DNA from 3 places in the Streptomyces sp. NPDC002044 genome. Region 2 is predicted to be linked to each of the others. Evidence: riboswitches for the same ligand, from Rfam matches in the RefSeq annotation. Region 2 holds a riboswitch; each other region holds the start of a gene.
The links. Region 2 has a riboswitch for cobalamin ahead of metE (5-methyltetrahydropteroyltriglutamate--homocysteine S-methyltransferase). Riboswitches for the same ligand answer to the same signal wherever they lie in the genome.

Region 1 (10,096 bases), on a different contig from region 2:
GGGACCAGCCCCAGGTGCCGCGAGGGCGCGGCCACCTGCGGGGCCCGGCGCAGCACGCCGAGCACCGGCATCCCGGCCTCCTCCAGCGCCTCCCGCAGCATCACCTCGTGCCGGTCGGAGCCGACCTTGTTGAGGATCACGCCGCCCAGGCGCACCTGAGGGTCGAAGGAGGCGAAACCGTGCACCAGCGCCGCGACCGACCGCGACTGCGAGGAGGCGTCGACGACCAGGACCACCGGCGCCCGCAGCAGCTTCGCGACCTGCGCCGTCGACGCCAGCTCACCCCGCCCCGCGGCCCCGTCGTACAGCCCCATCACGCCTTCGACGACCGCGAGATCGCACCCGGCGGCCCCGTGCGCGAACAGCGCCGGCACCAGGTCCGGCCCGCACATGAACGCGTCCAGGTTGCGCCCCGGCCGGCCGGTGGCCAGCGCGTGGTAGCCGGGGTCGATGTAGTCGGGCCCGGCCTTGTGCGGGGACACGGCGAGGCCGCGCTCCGTGAAGGCCGCCATCAGGCCCGTGGTCACGGTGGTCTTGCCGCTCCCGGAGGACGGAGCGGCGACGACCAGCCGCGGTATGCCGGGCGACGTCACCACTCGATGCCCTTCTGGCCCTTCTGGCCGGCGTCCATCGGGTGCTTGACCTTGGTCATCTCGGTGACCAGGTCCGCGAACTCCACCAGCTTCTCCGGCGCGTTGCGCCCGGTGATGACCACGTGCTGGGTGCCGGGGCGGTCGCGCAGCACCTCGATGACCTCGTCGACGTCGATCCAGCCCCAGTGCATCGGGTACGCGAACTCGTCGAGGACGTACAGCTTGTGCGTCTCGGCGGCCAGGTCGCGCTTGACCTGCTCCCAGCCCTCCTTGGCCGCCTGCTCGTTGTCGAGCTGGGCGTCGCGCTGGACCCAGGACCAGCCCTCGCCCATCTTGTGCCAGACGACGGAACCGCCCTCGCCGGAGGCGCCGAGCACCTTGAGCGCGTTCTCCTCGCCGACCTTCCACTTCGCCGACTTGACGAACTGGAACACCCCGATCGGCCAGCCCTGGTTCCAGGCGCGCAGCGCCAGCCCGAAGGCCGCCGTCGACTTGCCCTTGCCGGGGCCGGTGTGGACGAAGACGAGCGGACGGTTGCGGCGCTGGCGCGTCGTGAGTCCGTCGTCCGGAACGACGGACGGCTGTCCCTGCGGCATTACGCGGCCCTCCTGTTGCTGCTCTGCGGTGTCGAAACGGTGGTCACGGCGGTACGTACGTCCTTCACGAGCCCGGCCAGCGAGTCCGCCCGCAGCCCCTCCAGGGTCACGGCGGGCGCTCCCAGATCGGCGGCCAGCACCCCCGCCAGCCCCAGCCGGACCGGGCCGGACTCGCAGTCCACGACCACCGAGGTCAGGCCCTCGGCCGCCAGCAGCCGGGCCGCACGGCCCGACAGCGCGCGGGGCGTGTCCCCCGGCAGCCCGCCGCCGAGCCCGCCCGCCGAAGTGGCCCGCCCGTCGGTGACCACGACCAGCAGCGGACGCCGCGAAGGGTCCCGCAGCCGCTCGATCCGCAGCACCTCACGGGCCTTCAGCAGCCCGGCGGCCAGCGGGGTGCGGCCTCCCGTCGGCAGCTGCTCCAGGCGCGCGGCGGCCGAGTCGACCGAGGAGGTCGGCGGCAGCGCCAGCTCGGCGCCGGAACCCCGGAAGGTGATCAGGCCGACCTTGTCGCGGCGCTGGTAGGCGTCCAGCAGCAGCGACAGCACAGCGCCCTTGACCGCGCTCATCCGCTGCCGGGCCGCCATGGAACCGGAGGCGTCGACGAGGAAGAGGACGAGATTGCCCTCGCGGCCCTCCCGCGTCGCCTGCCGCAGATCGTCCTTGCGGATCACCAGGCCGTGCCCGCTGCGCCCGCGCGCCTTCTGGTGCGGGGCCGCCGCGTGCAGGGTGGCCGCCAGGTGCAGCTTCGTCAGCTGGCCGCGGGGCCGCTGGGCCCCGGTGGTCCGGCCGTGGGCGGTACGGGCGCGCGAACGCCGCCCGGCCGCGCCCTCGCCGAGGCCCGGCACGCTCAGCACCTTGGTGCGGAACGGCTCGGCGGCGCGTACGGCCGCCTGCTCGGGCGCGGCCTGGGCCGCCCCGGACGGCTCCGGTCCCTCGGGGGAGTCCTCCTCCCCGGGGGCCTCCTGGGGCCCTGCGTCGTCCGGGCCCCGCTGTCGCTCGGGCGCCTCGGGGCCGCCGTCCCGCGGCGGGAGGCCGCCGCCCCCGCCATGGCCGGGGCCGCCGTCGTCCGGGCCCCCGTCGTCCGGGCCCCCGTCCCGCGGGGAGCCGTCGTCCGGACCCTCGGGCTCCGGCTCGGGCTCCGGCTCGTCGTCGGGGAAGCCGTCCAGGATGCGGTCCAGCTTGTCCTCGTCCAGGCCCGGCGCGTCGAAGGGGTTGCGGCGCCGCCGGTGGGGGAGGGCCAGCAGGGCGGCCTGCCGGACGTCCTCCTTGCGCACCTCGGTCCGGCCCGCCCAGGCGGCCAGCGCGGTCGCGGTCCGCGCCATCACGATGTCGGCGCGCATCCCGTCCACCTCGAACCCGGCGCACACCGCCGCGATCCGGAGCAGGGAGCCGTCCCCGAGCACCACCTTCGGCAGCAGCGACCGCGCCGCCACCACACGGGCCCGGACCTCGTGTTCGTCCCCGGCCCAGCGGTCCGCGAAGTTCGCGGGATCGTCCTCGTACGCGAGCCGGCGGCGCACCACCTCGACGCGCTGGGCGGGCTCGCGGGACGCGGCGACCTCCACCGTCAGGCCGAAGCGGTCCAGGAGCTGCGGGCGCAGCTCGCCCTCCTCCGGGTTCATGGTCCCGACCAGCAGGAAGCGGGCCGCGTGCCGCACGGAGACGCCCTCGCGCTCGACGTACGAGGCGCCCATCGCGGCCGCGTCCAGCAGCAGGTCGATCAGGTGGTCGTGGAGGAGATTGACCTCGTCGACGTAGAGAATGCCGCGGTGGGCATCGGCCAGCAGGCCCGGCTCGAAGGTCTTCACGCCCTCGGCGAGGGCCCGTTCGATGTCGAGGGCGCCGACGAGCCGGTCCTCGGAGGCGCCGACCGGCAGCTCCACCATCCGCGCGGGCCGGGCCCCGCCGGGCCCCGCCTCGTGGGGGCCGTCCGGGCAGGCCGGGTCCGGCGCGACGGGCGCGCACGAGAACCGGCACCCGGGCACCACGTCGACCTGCGGCAGCAGCGCGGAGAGCGCGCGCACGGCGGTGGACTTGGCGGTACCTTTCTCGCCGCGCACGAGCACGCCGCCGACCGCCGGGCTCACGGCGTTGAGCAGGAGCGCCAGCCGCAGGTCGTTCTGGCCGACCACTGCGGTGAACGGATAGGGCGTGCTCATCGGTTGCTCACTCCTTCTAGGGATATGTGCGGCACAGGGAGGGTGAGGGCGCGGCCCGCCGCCGCGCCCGGGGCGCCGCCGCCGCGGCCCGTCACGGCGCGCCCGGCGGCAGGAACGGCAGTCCCGCCGGGGCGCCTTCCTCGATCAGCCGCAGCAGCGCGCCGGTGTCGGCGTGTTCCTCGATCAGGTCGCCCAGCAGGTCGAGCTGTTCCTCGCGCAGCACCCCGAACGAGGTGTCCGGGGCCGGGACGAAGCGCCGCCCGGCGGCCGCCGCGACCTCGCGCAGGAACGCCCGGCGGAAGCCGTCCGACTCCAGCGAGCCGTGCCAGTGGGTCCCCCACACGGACCCGACCCGGCACCCGTCCAGGAACGGCTCCCCGCCCAGCACCTCGGCCACGCCGTGGTGGATCTCGTACCCCTCGACCGGCTCGCCGAGCGCGGTGCCCACCGGCCGGGCGAGGGTCTTCTCCCGCTCGAAGCGGACGCGTACGGGCAGCAGGCCCAGGCCGTCGACCGCCCCGGCCCGCGATTCGACCTCGTCCTCGATGTGTTCGCCCAGCACCTGGAACCCGCCGCAGATCCCCAGCACCGGCCGGCCGTCGGCGGCCCGCCGGGCCAGCGCGTCGGCGAGGCCGCGCTCGCGCAGCCAGGCCAGCGCCTTCACCGTGCCGCGCGTACCGGGTACGACGACCAGGTCCGCGTCGGCCAGCTCCTCGGCCCGGTCCACGAACCGCACCACGACCCCCGGCTCGGCGGCGAGCGCGTCCACGTCCGTGAAGTTCGACATCAGCGGCACCGCGCACACCGCGACCCGCAGCACGTCCTCACCGACCGGCGGCGCCACCACCGATTCCCGGACCGTGCCGCGCAGGGACACCCGCAGGCCGTCCTCCTCGTCGATGCCGAGGCCGTGCCGGAAGGGCAGTACTCCGTACGTCCCGCGGCCGGTCAGACCGCGCAGCATCTCCATGCCGGGCTCCAGCAGCGACACGTCACCCCGGAACTTGTTCACCAGGTACCCCGCGATCAGCGACTGGTCCTCCGGGGACAGCAACGCCGTGGTCCCGAAGAAGGACGCGAAGACCCCGCCCCGGTCGATGTCCCCCACCACGACCACCGGGAACCGCGCGGCCCGGGCGATCCCCATGTTGACGATGTCGGTCCGGCGCAGGTTGATCTCGGCCGGACTCCCCGCGCCCTCGCAGATCACGGCGTCGTACGTGCCCCGCAACTGCTCCAGGCAGTCCGTGACGACGCCGAGCAGCTGCTCCCGCCGCCCGCCCCGCGGCTCCGCCCCGGGGGCGGAGCCCCCGGCCGTGCCGAAGAACCCGCGGGCGTTCATCTCGCCCACCGGCCTGCCCAGCAGCACCACCTGGCTGCTCTGGTCACTGCCCGGCTTGAGCAGCACCGGGTTCATCAGCGCGGTCGGCTCCACCCGGGCGGCCTGCGCCTGCATCGCCTGGGCGCGGCCGATCTCGGCGCCCTCGCGGGTCACGAAGGAGTTCAGCGACATGTTCTGCGCCTTGAAGGGCGCCACCTTCACGCCGGTGCGGGCCAGCCAGCGGCAAATGCCCGCCGTGACCACGCTCTTGCCCGCGTCGGACGTCGTACCGGCGACCAGCAGTCCGCCGCCGCGCTTCGCGCCGCTCACGGGCGACCTTTCCTCGTACGGGAGAGGGGGGAGAGAGGGGACAGGGGAGAGACAGGCGAGACGGGCGAGGTGCGGAAGGCGCGCGCGGCCAGCGTCCGTGCTGCCACGCAGGCCCCCAGCGCCAGCCAGGTCACGTTCCGCGACAGCCGGACCGCCCGCTCGATGTCGGCGACCTCGACGGGCCGTCCGGCCGCGCCGTTGAGCACGGCCCGGTGCTCGACGCGGCCGCCGTACGCCAGGGTGCCGCCCAGGCGCACGCCGAGCGCCCCCGCGAAGGAGGACTCGACGGGGCCGGCGTTCGGGCTGGGGTGCCGGGAGGCGTCCGCGCGCCAGGCCCGCAGGGCCCCCCGCCGGTCGGGGCCGGCCAGGACGGCGGCGAGCGCGGTCAGCCGGGCGCCCGGCCAGCCCGCCACGTCGTCGAGCCGGGCGGAGGCCCAGCCGTAGCGCAGGTGACGGGGGGACCTGTGGCCGACCATCGCGTCCAGGGTGTTCACGGCGCGGAAGGCCAGCAGCCCGGGGACCCCGGCGACGGCGCCCCACACCAGGGCCCCGACGACCGCGTCGGAGGTGTTCTCGGCGACGGACTCCACGACGGCCCGGGCCATCTGCTGCTCGTCCAGGGCCTGCGGATCGCGTCCGCACAGATGCGGCAGCCGCTCCCGGGCCGCCTCGGCGTCCCCGGCGGCCAGCGAACCGCCGATGGCCCGGGCCTCGCGGCCCAGCGAGGTGCCGCCGACGACGGCCCAGGTGGCGGCGGCGGTCAGGGCGATCCGGGCGGCCGCGGGCCGGGAGCGCACGGCGCGGGCGCCGAGCAGGCCGACGGCGGTCGCGCCCCCGGCGCAGACCAGGGTGTGCTGGGCGCCCCGGGCGCGGTCGTCGCGCCACAGGGCGCGCTCGACGGCGGCGGCGGCCCGTCCGAAGGCGGCCACGGGGTGCCCGCGACGCGGATCCCCGAGGATCCGGTCGCCGATCAGGCCCGCCGCGGCGCCGTACGCGAAGACGCGGTCGGCACGCATGGTGGAAGACATGTCCTCACTCAGGGTCCGCGCCCTGGTTCGACGTGACCGGCGGCGAGAGTTCCTGGCTCCCGGGGCGCACTCGGTGGAGTGCCCCCGGTGACAGTGGCGGGACCGCGCCGGATTCGCACCGGCTTCCTCTCCATGCCGCCGTAATGGCTCGGGCAGTCCACCACGCACCGAGAAGGCCCGTCAACTCGCCGTTGACCTGCGGCGGGGCCGCGGCCGGGGACCCGACGGCGCGCGGCGGACGGCGCGGGGCGTACGGCCGACGCGCGGCGCACGGCCGGTCATGCGAAAGCTCCCCCCGGAGAAACCCGGAGGGAGCCCGCGCGCACCGTGCCCGACGGATCAGGCGACGATCAGGTAGATCCCGTACGCCACGGCCGCCGTGACGAGCGCGAAGCAGGCGTACGCCCCGCTGCGGGCCAGGGTGGCGCTGCCGCCCTGTTCGGTGGCGGCCTCGTGCTTGGACAGGCCCACGAGGCCCAGGGTGAACAGGGCCACGAGGGCGACGGTGGCGGAGAGGCTGACCCCGAAGACGGAGCCGAGTGCTTCCCAGTCGATCTTCATACTGCCGTTCCTCTGCAGATCTCGGTCAGACCGCGGCGGCCGGAGCCGCCGGGGTCGTCGTCGCGGCCGGGATGGTGGCCCGGAGGTCGTCGTCCGCCATGGCCGCGGCCGCGGCGGTGGTCGGCGGGACGGTGACGGCGGCCATGGCCGTGGTCACGACGCCCTGCTCCGGCTCCGCGGCGCCGGCCGGCTCCACCTCGTTGACGTTGTTGTGGTCGACGACCTGGCGGCGCGAGATGACCCAGATGGCGAAGCAGGAGGCGACCAGGAAGACCGTGACGGCGGCGATGCCGATGTCACCGGTCCGCATGACCAGCTCCGCACCGGCGGCGACCAGGGCGGCGGCCGGCAGGGTCAGGCCCCAGGCGATGAACATGCGGGTGGCGGTGGACCAGCGGACCACGCCGCCCTTGCGCCCCAGACCGGAACCCATGACGGCGCCGGAGCACGCGTGGGTGGTGGAGAGGGAGAAGCCGAGGGACGAGGAGGCCAGGATGACGCTCGCCGCGGAGGTCTGGGCGGCGAAGCCCTGCTGCGGCTGGAGGTCGGTCAGGCCCTTGCCCATGGTGCGGATGATGCGCCAGCCGCCCAGGTAGGTGCCCATCGCGATGGCGAGGCCGGCGGACACGATGACCCAGACCGGCGGATTGGCGCCGGCGGGCAGCGCGTTGCCGGCGACGAGCGCCAGCGTGATGATGCCCATCGTCTTCTGCGCGTCGTTGGTTCCGTGCGCGAGGGAGACGAGGCCCGCCGAGGCGATCTGACCGGCGCGGTACCCCTTCGCGGAGGTCTTCTCGCCGACCTTGTGGCCGAGCTTGTAGGTGACCTTCGCCGCCAGCAGCGCGGCCAGGCCGGCCACCAGCGGAGCGGCGATGGCGGGGATGAGCACCTTGGTGAGGACGACGCTGCCGTTGACCGCGCCCATGCCCGCCGAAGCGACCGCGGCGCCGATCAGGCCGCCCATCAGGGCGTGCGAGGAACTCGAGGGCAGGCCGACCAGCCAGGTGACGAGGTTCCAGAGGATGGCTCCGACCAGGGCGGCGAAGATCACCTCTGGCTGGATGCCTTCTTCGTTGACCAGGCCCTTGGAGATCGTCTTGGCGACCTCCACGGACATGAACGCGCCGACGAGGTTGAGTACGGCGGACATGGCCACCGCCGTCTTGGGCTTGAGGGCGCCGGTCGAGATGGTGGTGGCCATCGCGTTGGCCGTGTCGTGAAAACCGTTCGTGAAGTCGAACACGAGAGCGGTGATGATCACGATCCCGAGGAGAAGCGTTATGTGCTCCATTTACCCAGGCTTCTGTTTGACGTCAGTGGCTCGGCGACCGTAGGCAACCTGGATGAACGGAAGATGAACTGACCCGGGCGGAGCGGTGTACTGGTGCGCCACCCGATCGGGCTCTTCATCCCGATTCAGCGCCAGATACATCGATTAATGCACGTCAAAGCCGGGTGAATGCGCGCCTCCGCCAACCCGGCCGCCTGCCGGACGGCCCGCCCCGTCACCTGAAAGAGAGCCAGGTCACTCCGCCCCGGGCTCCGCGAGCGGAATGCCGCGCCCCTCGCGGAGCGAGCGCCTCCGGTGGCCCGCCGGAGTCCGCGCGCCGACACTGGAGCCGTGCGTACCGCCACTGCGACGGCAGCTGCCGTCACCACCACGCTCCTGGGCGCCGGAGCGGCCGCGGTCGCGGCCGGCCGCTACGCCGCCGACGCCGCCCTGCGGCCCGAACCGGGACGCCCCCTGCCCGGCGGCCCCCGGCTCAGCGTCCACTCCACCGCCCCCGGGCGGGTCGAGCTGACCCGGTCCCTCGGCTCCCTGCGCCCCGGCACGTACGGCCTGGACGCCCCCGGCGTGCACGCCGTCGTCGGCCCGGTCCTCCCCGACGCCCCGCACGGCCCCGACACCGTGGTCCGCCGTCTCGTCGCCGTCACCCACGGCAGCCTGGAGCCCGGCACCCGGGTCACCCTCACCCCCCAGGTCCACCTCGGGAACCCGCGCACCGCGCTCGGGCTCGACCACGCCGACGTGGACGTCCCCGGGGAGCTGGGCGCGCTGCCCGCCTGGTTCGTGCCCGCGGCCCGGGACACCTGGGTCATCACCGTGCACGGGCTCGGCAGCGGCCGCGAGCACCCGATGGTGGTCATGCCCTTCCTCCACCGCCACCACCTGCCCGTCCTCGACCTCGCCTACCGGGGCGACCTCGGTGCCCCGTCCCCTCCCGACGGCCTCGGGCACCTCGGCGAATCGGAGTGGCGGGACCTGGACGCCGCCATCCGCTACGCCCTGCGCTACGGCGCCCGCCGCGTGGTGCTGCACGGCTGGTCCACCGGCGCCGCCATGGCCCTGCGGGCCGCCGAGCGCTCGGCGCTCGCCGACCGGATCTCCGGGCTGGTGCTGGACTCGCCCGTCCTCGACTGGCACGCGACGCTGCGCGCGCTGGCGGCCGCGCGCCGCACGCCGGCCGCGGTGCTGCCGCTGGCGGTCCGGGCCGCCGAGAGCCGCGCCGGGCTGAGCGCCGACCGGCTCCCGCCGGGCGCCGACCCCGGCGCGCTGCGCGTCCCGGTCCTGGTCTTCCACGGTCCCGACGACACGCTCGCCTCCTGGGAGCCCTCCCGGCGGCTCGCCGCCGCCCGCCCCGACCTCGTCACCCTGCACACCGTGGCCGGGGCCGGGCACGGGGCGATGTGGAACGCCGACCCGGCCGGGTACGAGGAGGCACTGCGCCGCTTCCTCACTCCGCTCATGTGAGCCCGCGCCTCATGGGGGGTCCCGACAAGGGCTTCCGGTGAGGTCCCGTCATGTGAAGGCCGTGTGGCAGTCGGGGCCCGGCGGGCGGCTTGTCCGGGTCTGTTACCCGGGCGGGAGGCCGTAGGGGCCGGTTCCGTTTGGGCTTTCGGCCCGTCACGGGCGAGACTGCTTCCGTGACGTCCCGAAAGCCTGATGAGCAGTTGGCTCGCGACTCCAGACTCCGACTCGTCTCCCCGCGTTCCGTCGCAGCGGCCCGCAAGGCGGTGACCGACCGGCGGACCAGAACCGCCCCGCGGCCTCCGGCCGGTACGCCCGCCACGGCGGACCTCGCGAACCGGGCCAGGGCCTCGCTCGCCGACGCCGTGCGCCTGACCCGCTGGGCCGAGTACAACCTCGGAGCCGGTGACGGCGGCCGCCCCGCACCCGCGGGCGCGCTGCCGGCCTCCGACGTCGAACGGGCCGCCGGGGAACTGAACCTGACCCACGGCCAGATCCGGGTCGGCTGGGACCGCGCCCGGCTCGCCGGCCTCGTCGAGGTGCACGGCGGCCACGCCCGCCCCGGCTGGCGACTGCGCGCCTGGGACCGCGACGACACCGCCGTACTGCGCGGCTGGGTCGCGCTCTTCGACGCCTGGTCGCTGGTCCACCCGGCCCCCGCCGACATCGCCCCCGCGGCCGTCGCCGAGGTCGTCGAGGCCATGCCCCAGCTCCTCTCCCTCCTCCAGCTGTCGGCCGGCCCGGTGACCGTGCCCGATC
Region 2 (10,096 bases):
CGACGACGAGCGGGACGCCGAGGGCCGTGCCGGAGCTGGTTCGCGTCGAGGTCGTGTTCATGCGGCTCCCCTGCCGCGGAGGTGTCAGTTCGAGATGCAGATCTCGTTGCCCTGCGGGTCGGCGATCGTCGTCCAGACGCTGGGACCCTGGTGACCCTCGTGGAGGAAGGTGGCGCCCTTGGCGAGGAGCCGCTCGACGACGCTCTTGTGGTCCTCGTCCGGCCCGGTGCGGACGTCCAGGTGGACGCGGTTCTTGACCGTCTTCGGCTCGGGGACCGCCTGGAACAGGACGCGGGGCGCGCGCTCCAGGCCCTCCGGGTGACGGATGGCGGCGCCCGCCTTCCAGACGAGCACGCCGTTGTGGGTCGTCGTGTCCTCGTCGGTCGCGTGGCCCGCGGCGATCAGGCCCCGGATGAACGCCTCGTCGCTCGGCTCGACTTCCCATCCGAGCGCGTCGGCCCACCAGTCGGCGAGGGCGTGCGGGGCGGCGGAGTCGATGGTCACCTGGAACGTGTATGCCATGCCGGGACCCTACTGAGCGGGAGCCGTGACCGCCACAGGAGACGGCGGGCGGGGCGGATGGGGCCGGTGGGGTCTCGCGGCGGAGGCGACGGCGGGTCGCGCGGGATGCGGCGGCCGGGGCCAGCACCATGCAGCGGGGCACGGTGCGTCAGCGCAGGGCGGTCCAGGACACGGCAGGGCAGCGCGGGGCCGGGCAGCGCACGGCAGGGCACAGACGGACACGGGAGGACTTCATGACGTCAGGCACCCGTCGCGGGATCCTGCGGCCCCTGGCCGCCCTGCTCTTCCCGCCCGGTCCACAGGAGCACGGCGGCCCGCACGGGGTGCTGCCGCCGCTGCTCGTCGTGCTCACCTTCGTGAGCGGGGTGGTGGACGCGGTGAGCTACCTCGGGCTCGACCACGCCTTCGTCGCGAACATGACCGGGAACGTGGTCTTCCTCGGCTTCGCGCTCGCCGGGGACCGCACGCTCTCGGCCCCGGCCACCCTCCTGGCACTCGGCGCCTTCGTCGTCGGCGCCGGGGCGGCCGGGCGGCTGCTCCCCGGCGGGACGGCGGAGCGGGCGTTCGGGCCGCTGGTGGCGGTGCAGGCCCTGCTGGTGGCGGCCGCCCTCGCGATGACGGCGGGCTGCGCCGGTCAGCTGGCGGTCGTCGCGCTGCTGGCCCTGGGCATGGGGCTGCAGAACGCGGTCGTGCACCGGCTCGGCGTCCCCGATCTGACCACCACCGTCGTCACGCGGACCCTGACCGGCCTCGCCGCCGATCCGTGGGGGGCGGCTTCCGTACGCCGGCTGGTGTCGGTCGGGGCGCTCGTCTGCGGGGCGCTGTCCGGGGGCCTGCTGATGCTGCGGCACGGGTCGCGGTGGGCGCTGCTGGCGGCGGTCGCCCTGCTGGTCTGGGTGGCGGTCCTGGGGTGGTGGAGGCGTACGGAACTCAGCCCGGCCGCCCCGCCCGGCGGGAGGTGACCATGGCGGTGAGGGTCAGCAGCCAGGCGCCCACGGCGATCCAGAGCAGCACCTCGCCCAGCGGGCGCAGCCAGCCGACCCCCACCGGGCCGGCGGCGGAGAGGCAGGCGGTGGCGGTCATGCCGAGCGGGAACACCGTCGCCCAGCGGCGGACGTCGTACCGCGTCCGGGGGTGGCGCAGCTCCGCGACGAGGAGGACGGCGTACCAGGCGAGGGACAGGGCGAGGGTCACGAGCGTGACGGCGCGCAGGACCTCGTGCGCGGGCCCCGTCCACACGGGTGATTCCGTGAGCTTGGAGCCCGCCAGGGCGGAGATGGACAGCGCGCCGCCCGCCACCCAGTGGTCACCGGCTCCGCCGGCCACCTCGCGGAGGTCGAAGCGGCCCAGGGCCCGGGCGTAGAGCAGCAGTCCGAGGCAGAAGGCGGCGAGCGCCGCCCGGTCCAGCCAGGTACGGGACAGGGCGGCGGCGAGAACCGCCGCCAGGACGGCGAGCCCCTGGGTGGCCACGCAGACCATGAAGGCGACGCCGGGCATCCGGCGCCGCCAGTGGCGTACGACGTGGACCATCAGCCAGGGCCACAGCGCGGCGGCGACCACGAGCAGTGCGGCCGCGGCGCCCTGCCGGCCGAGCCCGGAGATCCGGGTGCCGATCACGGTGGTGGCGACGACAGCGGCCAGGCCCGCCGGGGTGTCCGCCTCGGCCCGGAAGCGGCCGCGGTCGCCGATCAGCCGGGTGGCGAAGTCGATGCCGAGCACCAGCCACAGCGCCACGGCGACGGCCAGTGCGGCCAGGGACAGCACCTCGCGCCCGACCAGCTCCAGGCCGACGGAGAGGATGCCGGCCGCCATGACGGCGGCTCCCGCCGCGGGCGGGAGCCCGGCCCACCAGCCGCGCTCGGGGAGAGGGCTCACCCCTCCAGCGGACACCACGGGTCGGTGCCCCGCCAGCGGGGACGCAGCCGGGCGGGGACCGGGTGCCCCGTGCCCCGCCCGGGGCGTACGGGCCCCACCCGTGCTCCGGGTCGTTGCCCGGTGTGAGCCCGCCGTTCGGGAGCCGCAGCGCGCGCTGGGTGCAGTCCAGGGCGCGGCGGCGGGAGGCGGAGACAGGTGACCGCGCGACGGGGGGAGCCTTCCTGACGGTGAGCCACCGCCCCGACGCCGCCTTCGCGTCCGCCGCGTTCGCCGCGTTCGCCCACACCGGGCACGACGCGGAGGCGTACCGGATCCCCTCCTTCCGGTGATGCGGGGTCCGCCTCACCGGGCTGGCGCAGCGCACGGGCCCCGGGCAGTGGCCGGGCGGGTGGGGCCGCTGAGTAGGGTGAGGCGCATGGAGTCCTACACGATCGGCCAGGCGGCGCGGCTGCTGGGCGTCAGCGTCGACACCGCCAGGCGGTGGGCGGACGCCGGGCGTTTCCCCACCCGGCGCGAGGCCAACCGCCGCATCGTCGATGGCCCGGACCTGGCGGCGTTCTGCGTGGAGGCCGCCCGGGAGGGCGCCGAGGACGAGGACCCGTCCCGCATCTCCGCCCGCAACGCCTTCCCCGGCATCGTGACCGGGATCCGGCTCGGTGACGTGTCGGCCCAGGTCGAGGTGCAGGCGGGCCCGCACCGGGTGGTGTCGCTGCTGACCCGGGAGGCGGTCGAGGAGCTGGGGCTCGAAGTCGGCGTGCGGGCCACGGCACGCGTGAAGTCCACCAGCGTGCACGTCGACCGCGGCTGAGCGGCCGGGGGTGGACTGGGGGACGGTCCTCGGCGGCCTGGCCGCCGGGCTGCTGATCGCCGTCGTGACGGCGCCGGTCGGGGTGTCGGGTGCGGTGTTCCTGCTGCCCGTACAGCTGAGCGTGTTCGCCGTGCCCAGCCCGGCGGTGACCCCGACGAACCTGCTGTACAACGTCGTCGCCGGGCCGGGGGCGCTCCTGCGGTACCGGCGCACCGGCGCCCTGCGGGGGCCCCTGGTGCGGCAGTTGGTGCTGGGCACGCTGCCGGGTGTCGTACTCGGCGCGGTCATCCGGGTGTTCGCCGTGCCCGGGCCCGGCGTGTTCCGCGTACTGGTGGCCGTGCTCCTGCTGCCGCTGGGGCTGTGGCTCGTCGTGCGGACCCTCCGGCCGGACCGGCGCCCGGCCGGTTCCGCCTCCGTGCCGCGCCCGCGGACGGTCACCGCGCTGGCCCTGGCCGTGGGGGTGGTCGGCGGGATCTACGGCATCGGCGGCGGTTCGCTGCTCGGCCCGGTCCTCGTGGGCCGCGGCATGCCGGTCGCGCGCGTCGCCCCGGCGGCGCTGGCCGCCACCTTCGCCACGTCCGTCGTGGGAGCGGCGACGTACGCGCTGCTGTCGTTCTCCGGCTCGGACGACATCGCGCCGCACTGGCTGCTCGGCCTGTCCTGCGGCGCGGGCGGCCTCGTCGGCGGCTACCTCGGCGCCCGGCTCGCTCCGCGCCTCCCCGACCGGGCGCTCCGGCTCCTGCTCGGCACGCTGGCGGCGTCGGTCGGCGCCCTGTACGCGGCGGGGACGCTGGGCTGAGAGACCTCGTTTCGGGTCATGCCGGGCCCGGTCGGCGCGAGCCCGCGACACGTGCACACCGCGGAGCGATTCGCCCGTTTTGCTCCGAATTGCACCGAGGTCGATCCGGACGCATGGTGAGCTTGCGTGACCAATCTCCCCAGAAAGGAACGACCTCATCATGAGCAAGGCGAAGGCGAAGGCCAAGCAGGTCAAGGGCAAGCTCAAGGAGACCGCGGGCAGCGCCACGGACGACAGGAAGATGCAGGCGGAAGGCAGCGCCGAGCGGATGAGCGGCAAGGCCGAGGAGATGGCCACGAAGGCCGGCGACAAGATGAAGAAGGCCAGGGGCACCCACTGACGCTCCGGCCCACGCAGTGAAGCGGCGCCCGGTCACCCGTACGGGCGCCGCACCCGACTCTCCACCCGTGCTGACACGTACGCCCCCTCGGTGCTTCCCGGTCGACCCACCGGGCACGCGCGAGGGGCCACCCCCTGCCGAAGGGACCGTCGTGATCTTCACCGTGCTCCTCGTGCCGCCCCTCCTCCTCTGCGTCATGCTCGCCCTCGGCCGCTACGAGGAGCACATGCTCGATCCCGACCGGCTGCGGCCGGCGACGCCGCGACGGCATCTGGCCCCCGTCCCCGAGGCGGAGACGCAGGAGCCCCCCGCGCCGCCCGCGGCCCCGGTCGTCCCCGGCAGCCAGGCCGCCTGAGCGGCGGCCCCGACGCGCGGAGCCCCTTCGGGCGGGCGCCGGCGCCAGGCGGCGGATCGGGCGTACGGCCAGGAGCGCGAGGGCGCAGCCGAGCCCGATCGCGGCCCCGGCCGCCAGGAGCCGGTGGACGCCCCAGAAGGCCCAGCCGAGCCCGCTCAGCCCGCACCCGGGCATCAGCAGCGGCAGCTCGGGAACCATCGCGGCCGCGAGCGGCATCAGCGGGAACAGGAGCATCGCGAGTCCGCCCGCGAACAGCGGGCGGGCGGGGCGCAGGCGCATCGTGATCAGGCCGCCGAGGACACAGCCGGCTCCGAAGGCGCTCTCCGCGTAACCGAACGCCGCCGTGCCGTGCGCCTCGATGACGGACGCCGCGCCGAGCGCGTACCCGACCCCGCTCACGCCGTAGCCGAGCGACAGCCCCACGTACGGCCGGGGCCGAGGGGGCCCGGCGGGTCTCCGGGCAGAGGGTGCGCCGGTGACCGCACGGACGCGGTGGGGGTACGGCGAGTGGTGTCGTCGCGCGCCCGCCGGCGCCCCAGTTCACCGTCCGCCATCCGGACCGTTGTATTCATCCTCGAGTCCCACGGCCTAGTGTGGCTCCCGCAGCTGGTTCGCCCCCGTCAGCCGGACGGGTCGCGTCGTAAGAGGGAACCCGGTGGGAATCCGGGACTGCCCCGCAGCGGTGAGCGGGAACGACCGCCGTCATACGCACTGGACCCGGGACGGGTCTGGGAAGCGACGGCCAGTAGGTGCCCGCCGGGAGACCGGCAGGCGTGCCCGCGAGTCCGAAGACCTGCCCGTTGCCCGTGCGCGATCGACCGCGCGCGGTTTCCCGGTGACCTCGTGGGCGGGTCGGCGTGCTTCAGGCGGATCCTCCCGTCGCGTACCAGCCGTACGCGACCCCGGGGCCCCGCCCGTTCCGGCACCCTTCGCGCCCTCCGCCCTCACCGGGCCCATGGAGACACGCTCGCGAAGGAGAGTTCCGTGACCACCGAGTCCGCAGCCGCGGCAGTACAGGCCACCGTGTACGGCTACCCCCGTCAGGGCCGGAACCGCGAACTGAAGAAGGCCATCGAGGGCTACTGGAAGGGCCGCGTCAGCGCCGAAGCCCTCCGGGACACCGCCCGCGACCTGCGCGGCGCCAACTGGCGGCAACTGGCCGAGGCGGGCATCCACGAGGTTCCGACCGGGGACTTCTCGTACTACGACCACGTCCTGGACACCACGGTCATGGTCGGCGCGGTCCCCGCCCGGCACCGGGAGGCCGTGGCCGCCGACCCGCTCGACGGCTACTTCGCGATGGCGCGCGGCACGCAGGACGTGGCCCCGCTGGAGATGACCAAGTGGTTCGACACGAACTACCACTACCTCGTCCCCGAACTGGGCCCCGACACCGCCTTCACGGCCGACTCCGCCAAGCAGGTCGCCGAACTGACCGAGGCCCTCTCCCACGGCCACACCGCACGGCCCGTACTGGTCGGCCCGGTCACCTACCTGCTCCTGGCCAAGCCCGCCCCCGGGGTCGCCGACGACTTCGAGCCGCTGACCCTGCTGGACCGGCTGCTGCCCGTGTACGCGCGGGTCCTCGCCGACCTGCGCGCCGCGGGCGCCGCGTGGGTCCAGCTCGACGAACCGGCCCTGGTCCAGGACCGCACCCCGGCCGAACTGAACGCCGCCACCCGCGCCTACCGCGAGCTGGGCGCCCTGACGGAGCGTCCCAAGCTGCTCGTGGCCTCGTACTTCGACCGGCTGGGCGAGGCCCTTCCGGTCCTGGCGAAGGCTCCCGTGGAGGGACTCGCCCTCGACTTCACCGACCGGGCCGCGGCGAACCTCGCCGACCTCGCCGCGGTCGGCGGCCTCCCGGGCAAGCGTCTGGTCGCGGGCGTCGTCAACGGCCGCAACATCTGGATCAACGACTACCAGAAGTCGCTGACCACCCTCGGCACCCTCCTGGGCCTGGCCGACCGGGTCGACGTCGCCGCGTCCAGCTCCCTCTTGCACGTCCCGCTGGACGCCGACGTGGAGCGCGACATCGACCCGCAGATCCGGCGCTGGCTGGCCTTCGCCCGCCAGAAGACGGCAGAGATCACCACCCTCGCCCGCGGGCTGGCCCAGGGGACCGGCGCGATCGGCGCCGAACTGGCCGCGAACCGGGCCGACCTGGCCTCCCGCGCCGCCTCCCCCATCACCCACGACCCGGCGGTGCGGGCCCGTACCGGGGCGATCACCGAGTCGGACGGCCGCCGCTCCCGGCCCTACCCCGAGCGCGCCGCCGCCCAGCGGGCCCACCTGGGGCTCCCGCTGCTGCCCACCACCACCATCGGGTCCTTCCCGCAGACCGACGAGCTGCGCGTCGCCCGGGCCGACCTGCGCGCCGGACGCATCGACACCGCCGGGTACGAGGAGCGCATCAAGGACGAGATCCGCGAGGTCCTCTCCTTCCAGGAGAAGACCGGCATCGACGTCCTGGTACACGGCGAGCCCGAACGCAACGACATGGTGCAGTACTTCGCCGAGCAGCTGACCGGTTACCTGGCGACGCAGCACGGCTGGGTCCAGTCCTACGGCACCCGGTACGTGCGGCCGCCGGTCCTGGCCGGGGACATCTCCCGCCCCGACCCGATGACGGTGCGCTGGACGACGTACGCGCAGGCGCAGACCTCCCGGCCGGTCAAGGGCATGCTCACGGGTCCGGTCACCATGCTCGCCTGGTCCTTCGTACGCGACGACCAGCCGCTCGGTGAGACCGCGCGCCAGGTCGGACTGGCGCTGCGCGACGAGGTCAACGACCTGGAGGCGGCCGGGACTTCGGTCATCCAGGTCGACGAGCCCGCGCTGCGCGAGACGCTGCCGCTGCGCGCCGACGGGCACGCCGGCTACCTGGCCTGGGCCACCGAGTCCTTCCGCCTCACGACCTCGGGCGTCCGGCCGGAGACCCAGATCCACACGCACATGTGCTACGCGGAGTTCGGCGACATCGTCCAGGCCATCGACGACCTCGACGCGGACGTCATCAGCCTGGAGGCGGCCCGCTCCCACATGCAGGTCGCGCGCGAGCTCGCCGAGCACGGCTACCCGCGCGAGGCCGGTCCCGGCGTGTGGGACATCCACTCGCCGCGCATCCCCTCCGCCCGGGAGGCGGCGGACCTGCTCCGCAAGGGACTGGAGGCCATCCCCGCCGAACGGCTCTGGGTCAACCCCGACTGCGGCCTGAAGACCCGCGGCTGGGCGGAGACCCGGGCCTCGCTGGAGCACCTCGTGGCCGCCGCCCGCGAGATCCGGGCGGAACTCCCCTCTTCCTGAAACCGGTTGGGGCCGGGCCGGGCGGGTTTCCCGTCCGGGCCGGCCCGGCCTGTTTCCGGGGGCATATTCGACGGCCCGATCCCTCCTTCCATCCCCGCACCCATATTCTTAGGTTAGGCTTACCTAAACATGGGGGTGTGGGGATGCGCGAGAAGGCGCGACGCCAGTCACAGCAGGACGAGTGGGCCGACGAGGTGGTGGCCTGGCTGGGCTCGCAGGAAGAAATGGACCGGGCACTGCGCGACGCGCTGCGACGCACGCCCAGCCAGCGTGAGGAAACGATTGCTCGCATGGCGGACGCCCTGCGCGGAGCCGCCCAGGGATTGACCATCCCCGGATGCGCGGCCGCGGCGGGCGTACCCGAGCGCACCCTGCGCGAGTGGCTGGACCTCGACGCCAGCTTCGCCACGGCGCTCGGCGCCGCACACGCGCTGGCCGAGGCCCACGGGCTCAGCCCGGGAACGACCCCCACACCCGCCGCACTCCAGCTGATGCTGAACGCGATCCGCAAGGGCGCCGCGTGGCCGGCGGCGGCGACGCTCGTCGGGATCTCCATCCGCGGGTTCAACCGGCTGCGCGCCGAGGCGCCCCCGGTGGGGGCCCTGATCGCGGCGGCCCAGCGGGCCCGGTCGGCGAAGGCGGCCGCCGGCCAGCGGCGCCGGCCGGCCAAGGCCGCGAGCAGCCGGGCGGGATACCGGATCGTCCAGCTCGACGACCCGCTCCTGTCGCCGGGCGGCCAACCCGGCCTCCGGGCGAGCGGGCTGGACGCAGACAGCGGCCCGCGGGGCTGAGCACCGGAGCGGACACGGGACGCAACGCGCGCGCCGGACACCCGGCCGGACACCCCACCGGACACGGCGGCGGACGCCGCACCGGAGGCGGGGACGGGCACCGTGCCGAACGCGGGGAACGGGCGGCCGGAGAGCCGGCCCACACCCGCACCCCACATACCAACCGGACAGATACTTAGGTTAGGCTAAGCTAAGTAGACGATGAGGGGGCGGGTTCTCCGCCGGTTCTCGTCCCGCTCGCGCGCCACCGGCCCGGTCCGCCGAGCACCGGTACCGAGGAGATCCAGCCGTGGGCCTTGCCGCCATCGACCCCTATCCCATGCCCACCCAGGGCACCCTTCCGCTCTCCGTGGCCCCTTGGGCGATCGACGCCGACCGGGCCGCCCTCCTGATCCACAACATGCAGAACCACAAGCTGCACCCCTTCCCCCGGGAATGCTCCCCCCTCGTGGAGCTGGTCGGCAACATCGCCGCGCTGCGGAGCACCGCCCGGCGCCTGGGCATGCCGGTCGTCTTCAGCGCCGAGCCGCCGGCCGAACGGCCCGAGCAACTGGGCCTCGCCGCCGAGCTGGGAGGCGGAACGGCGACACCGGCCCGCGACGTGTCGATCACCGAGGAGCTGACCCCGCACCGGGGCGAGCACGTGATCGCGAACGCCCGGCACAACGCCTTCCTGCGGAGCCACCTGGAGCGCATCCTGCGCTCCACGGGCCGGGACCAGCTCGTCCTGTGCGGCGTGTTCGCCCACTCCGGCGTCCTGCTGACGGCGGCCGACGCCTTCATGAACGACATCCAGCCGTTCGTCGTCGCCGACGCGGTCGCCGACACCTCCGAGGAGGAGCACGCGCTCGCCCTGCGCTGGACGGCCGCCCGAGGCGCCGTCGTACGCACCACCACGACGCTCATCGACGAACTGGAAGCCCGGTGACGACAGCACACCCCGCCCCGTGAGCGGGTCGGCGGCGCAGCGGGCGCGCACACTGATCGGGGCCCTGCCCTGGCTGGAACGCTTCCAGGGCCGCACGGTCGTGGTCAAGTTCGGCGGCAACGCCATGGTGAGCGACGCACTCAAGGAGAGCTTCGCCCAGGACGTGGTCGCTCTGCGCCACGCGGGGCTCCGGCCGGTGGTCGTGCACGGCGGCGGCCCGCAGAACAGCTCGTTAGTCGAACGCCTCTCGCCGGAGGTCCGGTTCGCGACGGGACTGCGGGTCACCTCGCCGCCGCCCCCCCCTCACCGAGGCGCTGGACGCGGACAAACTGGTGATGCTCACCGATGTCGCGTGCCTCTACGCGGACTGGCCGC
Region 3 (10,096 bases), on a different contig from region 2:
ATGGCCGTACGGGCCGCTGCTGCGCGACGAGCTGCGCGCCCAGCTGGGCATCGGCTCGGCGATCTGCGCCACCGGGGTCGTCATGGCCCTGGGCGTGGCCGTCGCCGGGCTGTGGGCCCTGCCCGTCTTCAGCGTGCCCCTGCTGCTGACCCAGATGTCCTTCCACCGGATCACCGCGATCCGCACCACCTACCGCCAGACCATCACCTCCCTCGCCCGGGCCACCGAGATCGCCGGATACACCCGGCCGGGCCACTCCCGCCGGGTCGCCTCGCTCAGCTGCGCCGTCGGCCGGGAGCTCGGCCTGTCGGAGCGGGAGCTCACCGTGCTGGAGTACGCCGCCCTGATGCACGACATCGGCCAGCTGTCCCTGGTGGACCCGGTCCCGGACGGGGCGACCGCCGAGCTGCCCGCCGCCGAGGCCCGCCGGATCGCCGGGCTGGGCGGGGAGGTGGCCCGGCAGACCGGGGTGCCCGCCGAGGTCGCGGTGGTGGTGGAACGGCAGGCCGATCCGTACCGGGACCAGCCGGTGGCCGCCCGGATCGTGCGCGCGGTGAACGCGTACGACGACCTGGTCGCGGGCAGTCGTCACCCGGGTGGCTCACTGGCCGCCCTGGAGCAGTTGCGGCTGGGCACCGGGCGGGACTACGAGCCGGACGTCGTGGAGTCCCTGGCGAGGGTTCTGGCCAGGGAGGGGCATGACAGAGTTGTTCCCGTCCCGCCTGGGTAACCCATGGGTAATGAGCGGCCGTCCGAGCGGGCATGGTTGGATGCCAGTAAGAGGGACCGTGAAGTGTCCGCAAGGCTGCACCGTTGGACCGGCAGGCGGGAATCGTGAGGATCTTCGGGAAGGTACGCCATCGGCCCTCCGCCTCGTGGCGGCAGGCCACCGACCGCGCGTTCACGCTGATCGGAGACGGTCGGTACGAGGACGCGGGAGCGCTGCTGACCAGAGCGGCGGACCTGGAACCCTGGCTGTCCGAGTCCTGGTTCAATCTGGCCCTGCTGCACAAGTTCCGCCACGACTGGGAGCAGGCGCGGGCCGCCGGGCTGCGCGCCGTGGCCCTGCTGGACCGTGAGGCCGGCGCCCCGGACTGGTGGAACGTCGGGATCGCGGCCACCGCGCTGCAGGACTGGCCGCTGGCCCGCAGGGCCTGGCAGGCGTACGGGCTGAAGGTGCCCGGGGACTCGCACGGCTCGGGAGCGGGCGGCAAGTCCGGCGGCGAGCCGGTCGGCATGGAGCTGGGCAGCGCCGCCGTGCGGCTGTCGCCCGAGGGCGAGGCCGAGGTGGTCTGGGGCCGCCGGCTGGACCCGGCCCGGCTGGAGGTCCTGTCGATCCCGCTGCCGTCGTCCGGGCGGCGCTGGGGCGAGGTCGTGCTCCACGACGGGGTGCCGCACGGGGAACGGGTGACCGCGGCCGGCCCCTCGTACCCGGTCTTCGACGAGATCGAGCTGTGGGCGCCGTCGCCGGTGCCGACCTGGGTGGTGCTGCTGGAGGCGGCGACCGAGGCGGACCGTGACGCGCTGGAGCAGCTGGCCTCGGACGCGGGCTTCGCCGCCGAGGACTGGTCCTCGTCGGTTCGGCTGCTGTGCCGCACCTGCTCGGAGAGCGAGATGCCGAGCGACGAGGGCGACGGGGAGCACCTGGACCCGCACGACCACAGCGAGCCGGGACACCCCGGGCCGCTGGGGCACCGTACGGCCGGCTCCGGTTCGCTGTGGGTGCCGGAACGGGAATGCGGGATCGCGGCGCCGGCCGGCCTGGTGCGCGGGCTGCTCGACGGCTGGGTCGCCGACAGTCCGGACAGCCGAGAGTGGCGGGATCTCGAAGAAGTCTGCTGAGCCGGGGCCGTAGGCTGTACGGGCACATCGGTGGCCATTGGCGACCATCGGTGCCAGGACTTACGGAAGGCGTACGGCGGACATGGCGCAGCAGGAGAACGAGGTCGTCGAGAACCTGAACGACGGGTACGTCGTGGACACCGAGGGCTGTGCGGAGCGCGAGCTCGCCCACCGCGAGCGTGGCACCGCCCGTCCGATCACGGTGGTCGGCAACCCGGTCCTGCACCGGGAGTGCAAGGACGTCACCGAGTTCGGCGACGAGCTGGCGCAGCTGATCGACGACATGTTCGCCAGCCAGAAGGCCGCCGAGGGCGTGGGTCTGGCCGCGAACCAGATCGGCGTCGACGCGAAGGTCTTCGTCTACGACTGCCCGGACGACGACGGCAACCGGCACACCGGTGTCGTGGTCAACCCCAAGCTCGTGGAGCTGCCGACGGGCGCCCGGGTCCTCGACGACTCCAACGAGGGCTGCCTGTCCGTCCCGACGGCGTACGCCTCGCTGGCCCGCCCGGACTACGCCGAGGTCACCGGCCAGGACGCCCGGGGCAACCCGATCAAGGTGCGCGGCACCGGCTACTTCGCGCGCTGCCTGCAACACGAGACCGACCACCTGTACGGGTACCTGTACATCGACCGGCTCTCGAAGCGCGACCGCAAGGACGCGCTGCGGCAGATGGAAGAGGGCACCCCGCGCTACGAGACCGTCCCGAACGCCTAGCGGGCGCCGGCCGCCGCGCGCACGCCGACAGGGCCCCGCTCCGGTAGAGGAGCGGGGCCCTGTCGTGTGCGCCTGATGCGGCCGGCGCGGCGCGTACGTCGCGGCGCGCGGCGGCGGGCTACTTCCGTGCCGAACCCCAGCCGCTGTCGGCGGGAGCCGAACCCCAGCCGCTGTCCGCGGGCTTCGCCCCCCAGCCGCTGTCGGCGGGGGCCGAACCCCAGCCACTGTCGGCGGGAGCGGCACCCCAGCCGCTGTCCGCGGACGCGGTGGCGGCCGCACCACCGACGAGCAGCGCGGCGAACGCGGCGGCGGTGAGAATGCGAGCGGTACGGGACATACAGGCCCCCCTGGGCTTGGTGAGAGGTGCGGGGCCCGGGCGCTGTGCGGACGGTCGGGCCGGGCAATGCTCACCGTACGTCATCGAACGGCTACGAATGGGGCCGGTTTGGGTCAACTGTTCCCATGGTTTCGGCCAGTCGCATATCGGTCAACCGATCGGCGTCCACGCGTACCGGACGCGGGATCCATGCCTGCGGGAAGCGGGGTCCATGCCTGCGGCGGGCCGGTCAGGCCACCGCCCGGGGCCCCCGGAAGGCCCGGCGGAACGAGTTCGGGGTCGTGCCCAGGGCCCGCAGGAAGTGGTGGCGCAGCGCGGCCGCGTTGCCGAAGCCGCAGCGGCCCGCGATCGCGTCGACCGTCTCGTCGGTGGACTCCAGCAGCTCCTGCGCGAGCAGCACCCGCTGGCGCAGCACCCATTGGTACGGGGTGCTGCCGGTCTCCTGGAGGAAGCGCCGGGCGAACGTGCGCGGGGACAGGTGGGCACGCTCCGCGAGCTGCTCGACGGTGATCTCGTCCGCCAGGTGGCGCGCCATCCACGCGATCACCTCGCCGACCGTGTCGCAGGGGGTCCGGGGAAGCGGCCGCTGGATGTACTGGGCCTGGCCGCCGTCCCGGTGCGGCGGGACGACCATCCGGCGCGCGATGGTGTTGGCGACCTCTGCGCCCTGCTCCTGCCGTACGACGTGCAGGCACGCGTCGATTCCGGAGGCCGTGCCCGCCGAGGTGATCACCGGGCCCTCGTCCACGTACAGCACGTCGGGGTCGACCCGCGCCCGCGGGTAGCGGCGGGCGAGGGCTGGGGCGTGCATCCAGTGCGTGGTGCAGCGCCGGTCGTCGAGCAGGCCGGCCGCGCCCAGGATGAAGGCGCCGCTGCACACGCTCAGGACGCGCGCCCCGCGGCCGACGGCCCGGTGCAGGGCGTCCAGCATCGGCCGCGGGTAGTCGCGGGTGGGCGCGTCGCGGTCGGCGGGGAGGCAGATCAGGTCCGCCTCCTCCAGCCGGTCGGGCCCGTGGGGGAGGGTGAGGCTGTAATGGCCGTCGCCGACGGAGAGGGGGTTGTCCTCCATCGCGCAGACGGCGAAGTCGTACGTCGGCAGGCCCATCGCACTGCGGTCGATCCCGAAGACCTCGCAGAAGATGCCCATCTCGAACGGGGCGACCCCGTTCACCACGGCCACGGCCACATTGTTCAGCATGGCTCCAGTGTGGCAGTAATTCGTACTTCCATGACAGTCCTGCCACTGTCCGATGTACGCCGCGATCGCGAGAGTGGAGTCATGAACACGTTCCTCGACTACCTCACCGTCCTCGCCCTCGCGGCGTTCCTCGCCGGCCCGGCCCTCTACGGAGCCCTCGGCGACCACCGCACCGACCGCCAACTCCGCACCGCGCCCCGGGGACGCCCGCGGCATCCGGGGACCGTCCGGGACGCGCGCCCGCGTACGGAGCCCCGCCCGGCGGCGCCCCGCCTCGCCGTGCGGCACGCGCCCGGCCGTTGATCCCGGTCCGGCGCCGTGCCCACAGCAGTGCGTCCCCGCCCCCGGATCTCCCGGGAGCGGGGACGCGTTCACACCGGCCGGGCCGGACCGCTGACGCGGACTAGAAGTCCTCGTCCAGGTCGACCGTGCCCTCGACCGCGACCTGGTAGGCCGACGGGCGGCGCTCGAAGAAGTTCGTCAGCTCCTGCACGCCCTGGAGCTCCATGAAGGAGAACGGGTTCTGCGAGCCGTACACCGGCGGGAAGCCGAGGCGGACCAGGCGCTGGTCCGCGACGCACTCCAGGTACTCGCGCATCGATTCGGTGTTCATGCCCGGCAGGCCGTCGCCGCACAGATCGCGGCCGAACTGCAGCTCCGCCTCCACGGCTTCCCGCAGCATGTCGGTGACCTGCTGCTGAAGAGCGTCATCGAAGAGCTCCGGCTCCTCCTTGCGGACCGTGTCCACGACCTCGAAGGCGAAGTTCATGTGCATGGTTTCATCGCGGAAGACCCAGTTCGTGCCGGTGGCCAGGCCGTGCAGCAGGCCGCGCGAGCGGAACCAGTACACGTACGCGAAGGCGCCGTAGAAGAACAGTCCCTCGATGCACGCGGCGAAGCAGATCAGGTTCAGCAGGAAGCGGCGCCGGTCGGCGGCCGTCTCCAGCCGGTCGATCTTCTCGACCGAGTCCATCCACCTGAAGCAGAACTGCGCCTTCTCGCGGATCGAGGGGATCTCCTCGACCGCGTCGAACGCGGCCGCGCGGTCGTCCGGGTTGGGCAGATAGGTGTCGAGCAGCGTCAGGTAGAACTGGACGTGCACGGCCTCCTCGAACAGCTGGCGCGACAGGTACAGGCGCGCCTCCGGGGAGTTGATGTGCTTGTACAGCGTCAGGACGAGGTTGTTCGAGACGATCGAGTCGCCCGTCGCGAAGAACGCGACCAGCCGGCCGATCATGTGCTGCTCGGAGGGCGTCAGCTTCGCCAGGTCGGCGACGTCCGAGTGGAGGTCGACCTCCTCCACCGTCCACGTGTTCTTGATCGCGTCGCGGTAGCGCTCGTAGAAGTCCGGGTAGCGCATCGGGCGGAGCGTCAGCTCGAAGCCCGGGTCCAGCAGGTTCTTGGTGTCGTTCGAGCTCATTACTGGCAGGCCTCGCAGGACTCGGGGTTCTCAAGGGAGCAGGCCAGCGCGTCGGCGTCGACGGCCTGCGGAAGCGCAGTGGCGGGTGCCGGGACTGCGGCGGTTGCCGGGACGGCCGAACCGGACGCCGCGCGGGCGATCTTCGTCGCCGGGCGCGAGCGCAGGTAGTACGTCGTCTTCAGACCCTGCTTCCAGGCGTACGCGTACATCGAGCTGAGCTTGCCGATGGTGGGCGTCTCCAGGAACAGGTTCAGCGACTGCGACTGGTCGAGGTACGGGGTACGGGCCGCCGCCATGTCGATCAGGCCGCGCTGCGGGATCTCCCACGCCGTGCGGTACAGCTCGCGCACCTCGGCCGGGATCCAGCCGAAGCCCTGGACGGAGCCGCTGGCCTCGCGCAGCGCCTCGCGGGTCTGTGCGTCCCACACGCCGAGCCGCTTCAGCTCGGCCACCAGGTAGGCGTTGACCTGGAGGAACTCACCGCTCAGCGTCTCGCGCTTGAAGAGGTTGGAGACCTGCGGCTCGATGCACTCGTACACGCCCGCGATCGAGGCGATCGTCGCCGTCGGGGCGATGGCGAGGAGCAGCGAGTTGCGCATGCCGGTCTGCGCGATCCGGGCGCGCAGCGCGTCCCAGCGCTCCGGCCAGTTCCGCTCGACCTCGTAGTGGTCGGGGTGCAGCACGCCGCGGGCGGTGCGGGTCTGCTCCCAGGCGGGGAGCGGGCCGTTCTTCTCGGCGAGGTCGCAGGACGCCTCGTACGCGGCGAGCATGATCCGCTCGGAGAGCTTCGTGGACAGCGCCCGCGCCTCGGGGGAGTCGAAGGGCAGCTTCAGCCGGAAGAAGACGTCCTGGAGGCCCATGGCGCCCAGACCCACCGGGCGCCAGCGGGCGTTGGAGCGGCCCGCCTGCTCGGTCGGGTAGAAGTTGATGTCCACCACGCGGTCCAGGAAGGTCACCGCGGTACGGACGGTCTCGTCCAGGCGCTCCCAGTCGATCCGCCCGCTTCCGTCGCCGGCGCCCGCCAGGACGAAGGCGCCCAGGTTGACCGAACCGAGGTTGCAGACGGCGGTCTCGCCGTCGTTGGTGACCTCGATGATCTCGGTGCAGAGGTTGGAGGAGTGGACGACGGTGCCCGGCTCGGCGGTCTGGTTGGCCGTGCGGTTGGAGGCGTCCTTGAAGGTCATCCAGCCCTGGCCGGTCTGCGCGAGGGTGCGCATCATCCGGCCGTACAGCTCGCGGGCGGGAATGGTCTTGCGGGCCAGGCCCGCGGCCTCGGCCGCGCGGTACGCGGCGTCGAAGTCGTCGCCCCACAGGTCCACCAGCTCGGGGACCTCGGCCGGGGAGAACAGCGACCAGTCGGCGTCGGCGTTCACGCGGCGCATGAACTCGTCCGGCACCCAGTGGGCGAGGTTCAGGTTGTGCGTGCGGCGCTGGTCCTCGCCGGTGTTGTCGCGGAGCTCCAGGAACTCCTCGATGTCCGCGTGCCAGGTCTCCAGGTAGACGGCGGCGGCGCCCTTGCGGCGGCCGCCCTGGTTCACGGCGGCGACGGAGGCGTCGAGGGTCTTCAGGAACGGGACGATGCCGTTGGAGTGGCCGTTGGTGCCGCGGATCAGCGAACCGCGGGCGCGGATGCGGGAGTACGAGAGGCCGATGCCGCCGGCGTGCTTGGAGAGGCGGGCGACCTGGTGGTAGCGGTCGTAGATCGAGTCGAGCTCGTCCAGCGGGGAGTCCAGCAGGTAGCAGGAGGACATCTGCGGGTGCCGGGTGCCGGAGTTGAAGAGCGTGGGGGAGGACGGCAGGTAGTCGAGGCGGCTCATCAGCCGGTACAGCGAGGCCACTTCCTCGACGGCCTGGACACTGCCGGTCTCGCTGTCAGGTCCGGTCTCGGCGAGACCGCAGGCCACGCGCAGCATGAAGAACTGCGGGGTCTCCACGACCTGGCGGGTGATCGGGTGGCGCAGCAGGTAGCGGCTGTGCAGGGTGCGCAGGCCGAAGAAGCCGAAGCGGTCGTCGGCGCCCTCGGCGAGGGTGTGCTCGACCAGCGCGTCCAGGCGGGCCGCGTGGGCCTTGACGAACGCGGCGGTGCGGTCGGCGATCAGGCCCTCGCGGTGGCCGACGGCGACGGACGCGGAGAAGGAGGTGGCACCCTGGCCGGCGGCCTCCCCGGCCACGGCCAGCGTCAGCAGGCGGGCGGCGAGGCGGGAGTACGCCGGGTCCTCGGAGATGAGCCCGGCGGCGGCCTCGGTGGCCAGCCCGCGCAGTTCGGCCTCGTCGGCGATGGAGCTGCGGCCGCGCAGCGCGGCGGCGGCGACCCGGCCGGGGTCGGTGTCGGGGAGGTCGGCCGTCAGTTCGGTGAGGGTACGCAGGAGTGCGGCCCCGGGACCTTCGCCAGATCCATGAAGAGCCGTGGACGGAACGGACTCGGCGCGCGGTGCGGAAGGCGCGATGGTCACGGGGGTTGCTCTCCCTCGCTCGGCCCGGTCATCGGCGGGGCGGGGTGCGAGGGGCGCATGCGGGACAGCGCACGCGTCGGCCCGGACAGGGCAGGCAGCTCGCGCACCGCATGGCGTCCACCGGCCCAACCGCGAGGCCCGGACGTATCGGCGCCCGGTTCGGTCGAGCCGGGCGCGCTGTCGGCAGGTCCTCGGACTTGCGGGTACACCAATCGGTGCACTTCATACCGTTGCGGGACAGTTCCGGATTCGCACCGGATTCCCCTGCGGCGACAGCAGCCCTGAGCATACATGTGGGGGCGCCTCTCTGCGGAAGCCCCCACATGTTGTGTCGGCGCGGCTACAGCTTCAGCCGGTACGTCAGCAGGGTGAGGCCCTCGATCGGCGCCCAGTCCCGTTCCGGAGTGCGTTCGAAACCGAGCCGGGAGTAGATCCGGTGGGCCCCGGCCATGCTCCGCTGGGTGGAGAGGACCATCGCGGAAACCCCCTCGATCGCCCGCGCCCGGTCCAGGCAGGCCCGTACGAGCGCCTCGCCGGCGCCCTGCCCGCGGCCGTCGCGGGCCACGGCGAGCATCCGGAACTCGGCCTCGTCCGGGCCGGCGATGTCGGCGAGCGGGCTCCCGGGCGCGGCGAAGGTCACTCCACCGAGGACGCGGCCGCCGCGTTCGGCGACGAGCACCTCGGCCAGGGCGGCCCGGCCGGCCACGTCGCGCAGGACGTTCAGGTAGTGCTCGTTCTCGCTCTCGTCCAGATGCCCGTCGGCGAGGTAGGCCCGCGCCGTGATCTCGCCCAGCTCCGCGTATTCGGCGGGCAGCGCCGCCCTGATCACCATGTCCATGCGGTCGAGTGTGCAGGACGCGTACGGGGCGGCGGAGTGCCGGGCGGGCGGGCCGGGCGGGCGGGCCGGCCCCCCGTCGCGGCGCCGGAAGCCGAAGGCCCCGCCGCGAGGAGCGGCGGGGCCTTCGGGGCGGGGCGCCCTCGGGGCGAGCGGGTCAGCAGCAGCGGAAGCCGTCGCGGGGGTCCGCCTCCCGGGCGTCGGTGCGGGCCCGTTCGAAGGCCCGGCGGGTCGGGACCGCGGCGTCGGGGTCGTGGGAGCGGGCGTGGGCGACGTACCGGTCGTAGGCGGCCTCGCCGGAGAACTCCCGTACGAAGTACCGCGCCCGGGCCAGCGCCCGGCGCAGCCGCCCGGCACCGCTGCGGCCCGTACCGGCGCGGCCGGGCGCCGCCCGGCTCACGCGACCGGCTCCTTCGCCCGGCCGCCGCCCGAGTCCAGGCCCGCGGCCGTGAGCTCGGCGCGCTCCTCGGCGGTCGGGACGAGCCCGGCCGGGGCGACGATCTTCGACTCGGTCCACGGGACCTCGGAGAGCTTCACGGACGCCGGGTCGGCGATCGCCTTGAAGCAGGTCCGGGCGGCGTCCAGCAGCACGACGATGATCAGGACGGCGAAGAGCACGCACAGCACGCCGTCCACCGTGGCGTTGGTGACCACGGTCTCCATCTCGCCCATGGTCTTCGCGGGCGGCAGGACCTTGTCGGCGTCGATGCCGGCCTGGTACTTGTCGCGCTGCGCGAAGAAGCCGACCTTCACGTCCTCCGAGAAGATCTTCTGGTAGCTCGCGGTGAGCGTGACGGCCACGTCCCACGCCAGCGGCACGCCCGTCACCCAGGCCCACTTGAGCCGGCCGGACTTGACGAGGAGGGTGGTGCAGACGGCCAGGGCGACCGCCGCGAGCAGCTGGTTCGCGATGCCGAACAGCGGGAAGAGCTGGTTGATGCCGCCCAGCGGGTCCTTGACGCCGACCCACAGGAAGTAACCCCAGCCGCCGACGACGATGGCGCTGGCGAACCACACGCCGGGCTTCCAGCTGACGTCCTTGAAGGACTTGTGGACGTTGCCGAGGGTGTCCTGCAGCATGAACCGGCCGACGCGGGTGCCCGCGTCGACGGTGGTCAGGATGAACAGTGCCTCGAACATGATGGCGAAGTGGTACCAGAAGGCCTTCATGCCGGCGCCGCCGATGACGGCCGAGAAGATCTCCGACATCCCGAGTGCGAAGGTCGGCGCTCCACCCGTACGGGAGAGCAGACTGGTCTCCTCGACGTCCTTCGCGGCCTGCGCGAGGGCTTC

Region 1: linked by a shared signal. The riboswitch ahead of ABT106_RS16220 (cobalamin biosynthesis protein) and the one ahead of metE (5-methyltetrahydropteroyltriglutamate--homocysteine S-methyltransferase) in region 2 are both predicted to bind cobalamin.
Region 3: linked by a shared signal. The riboswitch ahead of ABT106_RS20510 (ribonucleoside-diphosphate reductase subunit alpha) and the one ahead of metE (5-methyltetrahydropteroyltriglutamate--homocysteine S-methyltransferase) in region 2 are both predicted to bind cobalamin.

Annotation. Positions count from the first base shown of each region.
Region 1 is NZ_JBEOXU010000056.1:8,035-18,130, forward strand. It holds gene ABT106_RS16200 (cobyrinic acid a,c-diamide synthase CobB) at 1-596, opposite strand, end outside; gene cobO (cob(I)yrinic acid a,c-diamide adenosyltransferase) at 590-1,189, opposite strand; gene ABT106_RS16210 (putative cobaltochelatase) at 1,189-3,348, opposite strand; gene ABT106_RS16215 (cobyric acid synthase) at 3,440-4,999, opposite strand; gene ABT106_RS16220 (cobalamin biosynthesis protein) at 4,996-6,015, opposite strand; cobalamin riboswitch at 6,053-6,203, opposite strand; gene ABT106_RS16225 (hypothetical protein) at 6,367-6,588, opposite strand; gene ABT106_RS16230 (inorganic phosphate transporter) at 6,614-7,879, opposite strand; gene ABT106_RS16235 (alpha/beta hydrolase family protein) at 8,210-9,340, shown strand; gene ABT106_RS16240 (hypothetical protein) at 9,514-10,096, shown strand, end outside.
Region 2 is NZ_JBEOXU010000132.1:6,234-16,329, forward strand. It holds gene ABT106_RS25460 (VOC family protein) at 85-522, opposite strand; gene ABT106_RS25465 (YoaK family protein) at 756-1,484, shown strand; gene ABT106_RS25470 (tellurite resistance/C4-dicarboxylate transporter family protein) at 1,453-2,397, opposite strand; gene ABT106_RS25475 (TOBE domain-containing protein) at 2,813-3,205, shown strand; gene ABT106_RS25480 (sulfite exporter TauE/SafE family protein) at 3,216-4,004, shown strand; gene ABT106_RS25485 (CsbD family protein) at 4,165-4,344, shown strand; gene ABT106_RS25490 (hypothetical protein) at 4,496-4,699, shown strand; cobalamin riboswitch at 5,290-5,514, shown strand; gene metE (5-methyltetrahydropteroyltriglutamate--homocysteine S-methyltransferase) at 5,684-8,002, shown strand; gene ABT106_RS25500 (serine/threonine-protein kinase) at 8,146-8,793, shown strand; gene ABT106_RS25505 (isochorismatase family protein) at 9,083-9,721, shown strand; partial or broken gene argB (acetylglutamate kinase) at 9,741-10,096, shown strand, end outside.
Region 3 is NZ_JBEOXU010000082.1:13,124-23,219, forward strand. It holds gene ABT106_RS20475 (HD-GYP domain-containing protein) at 1-730, shown strand, start outside; gene ABT106_RS20480 (tetratricopeptide repeat protein) at 835-1,842, shown strand; gene def (peptide deformylase) at 1,925-2,560, shown strand; gene ABT106_RS20490 (hypothetical protein) at 2,679-2,897, opposite strand; gene ABT106_RS20495 (helix-turn-helix domain-containing protein) at 3,127-4,095, opposite strand; gene ABT106_RS20500 (hypothetical protein) at 4,177-4,398, shown strand; gene ABT106_RS20505 (ribonucleotide-diphosphate reductase subunit beta) at 4,499-5,515, opposite strand; gene ABT106_RS20510 (ribonucleoside-diphosphate reductase subunit alpha) at 5,515-7,968, opposite strand; cobalamin riboswitch at 8,134-8,267, opposite strand; gene ABT106_RS20515 (GNAT family N-acetyltransferase) at 8,309-8,806, opposite strand; gene ABT106_RS20520 (CstA-like transporter-associated (seleno)protein) at 8,961-9,149, opposite strand; gene ABT106_RS20525 (carbon starvation CstA family protein) at 9,200-10,096, opposite strand, start outside.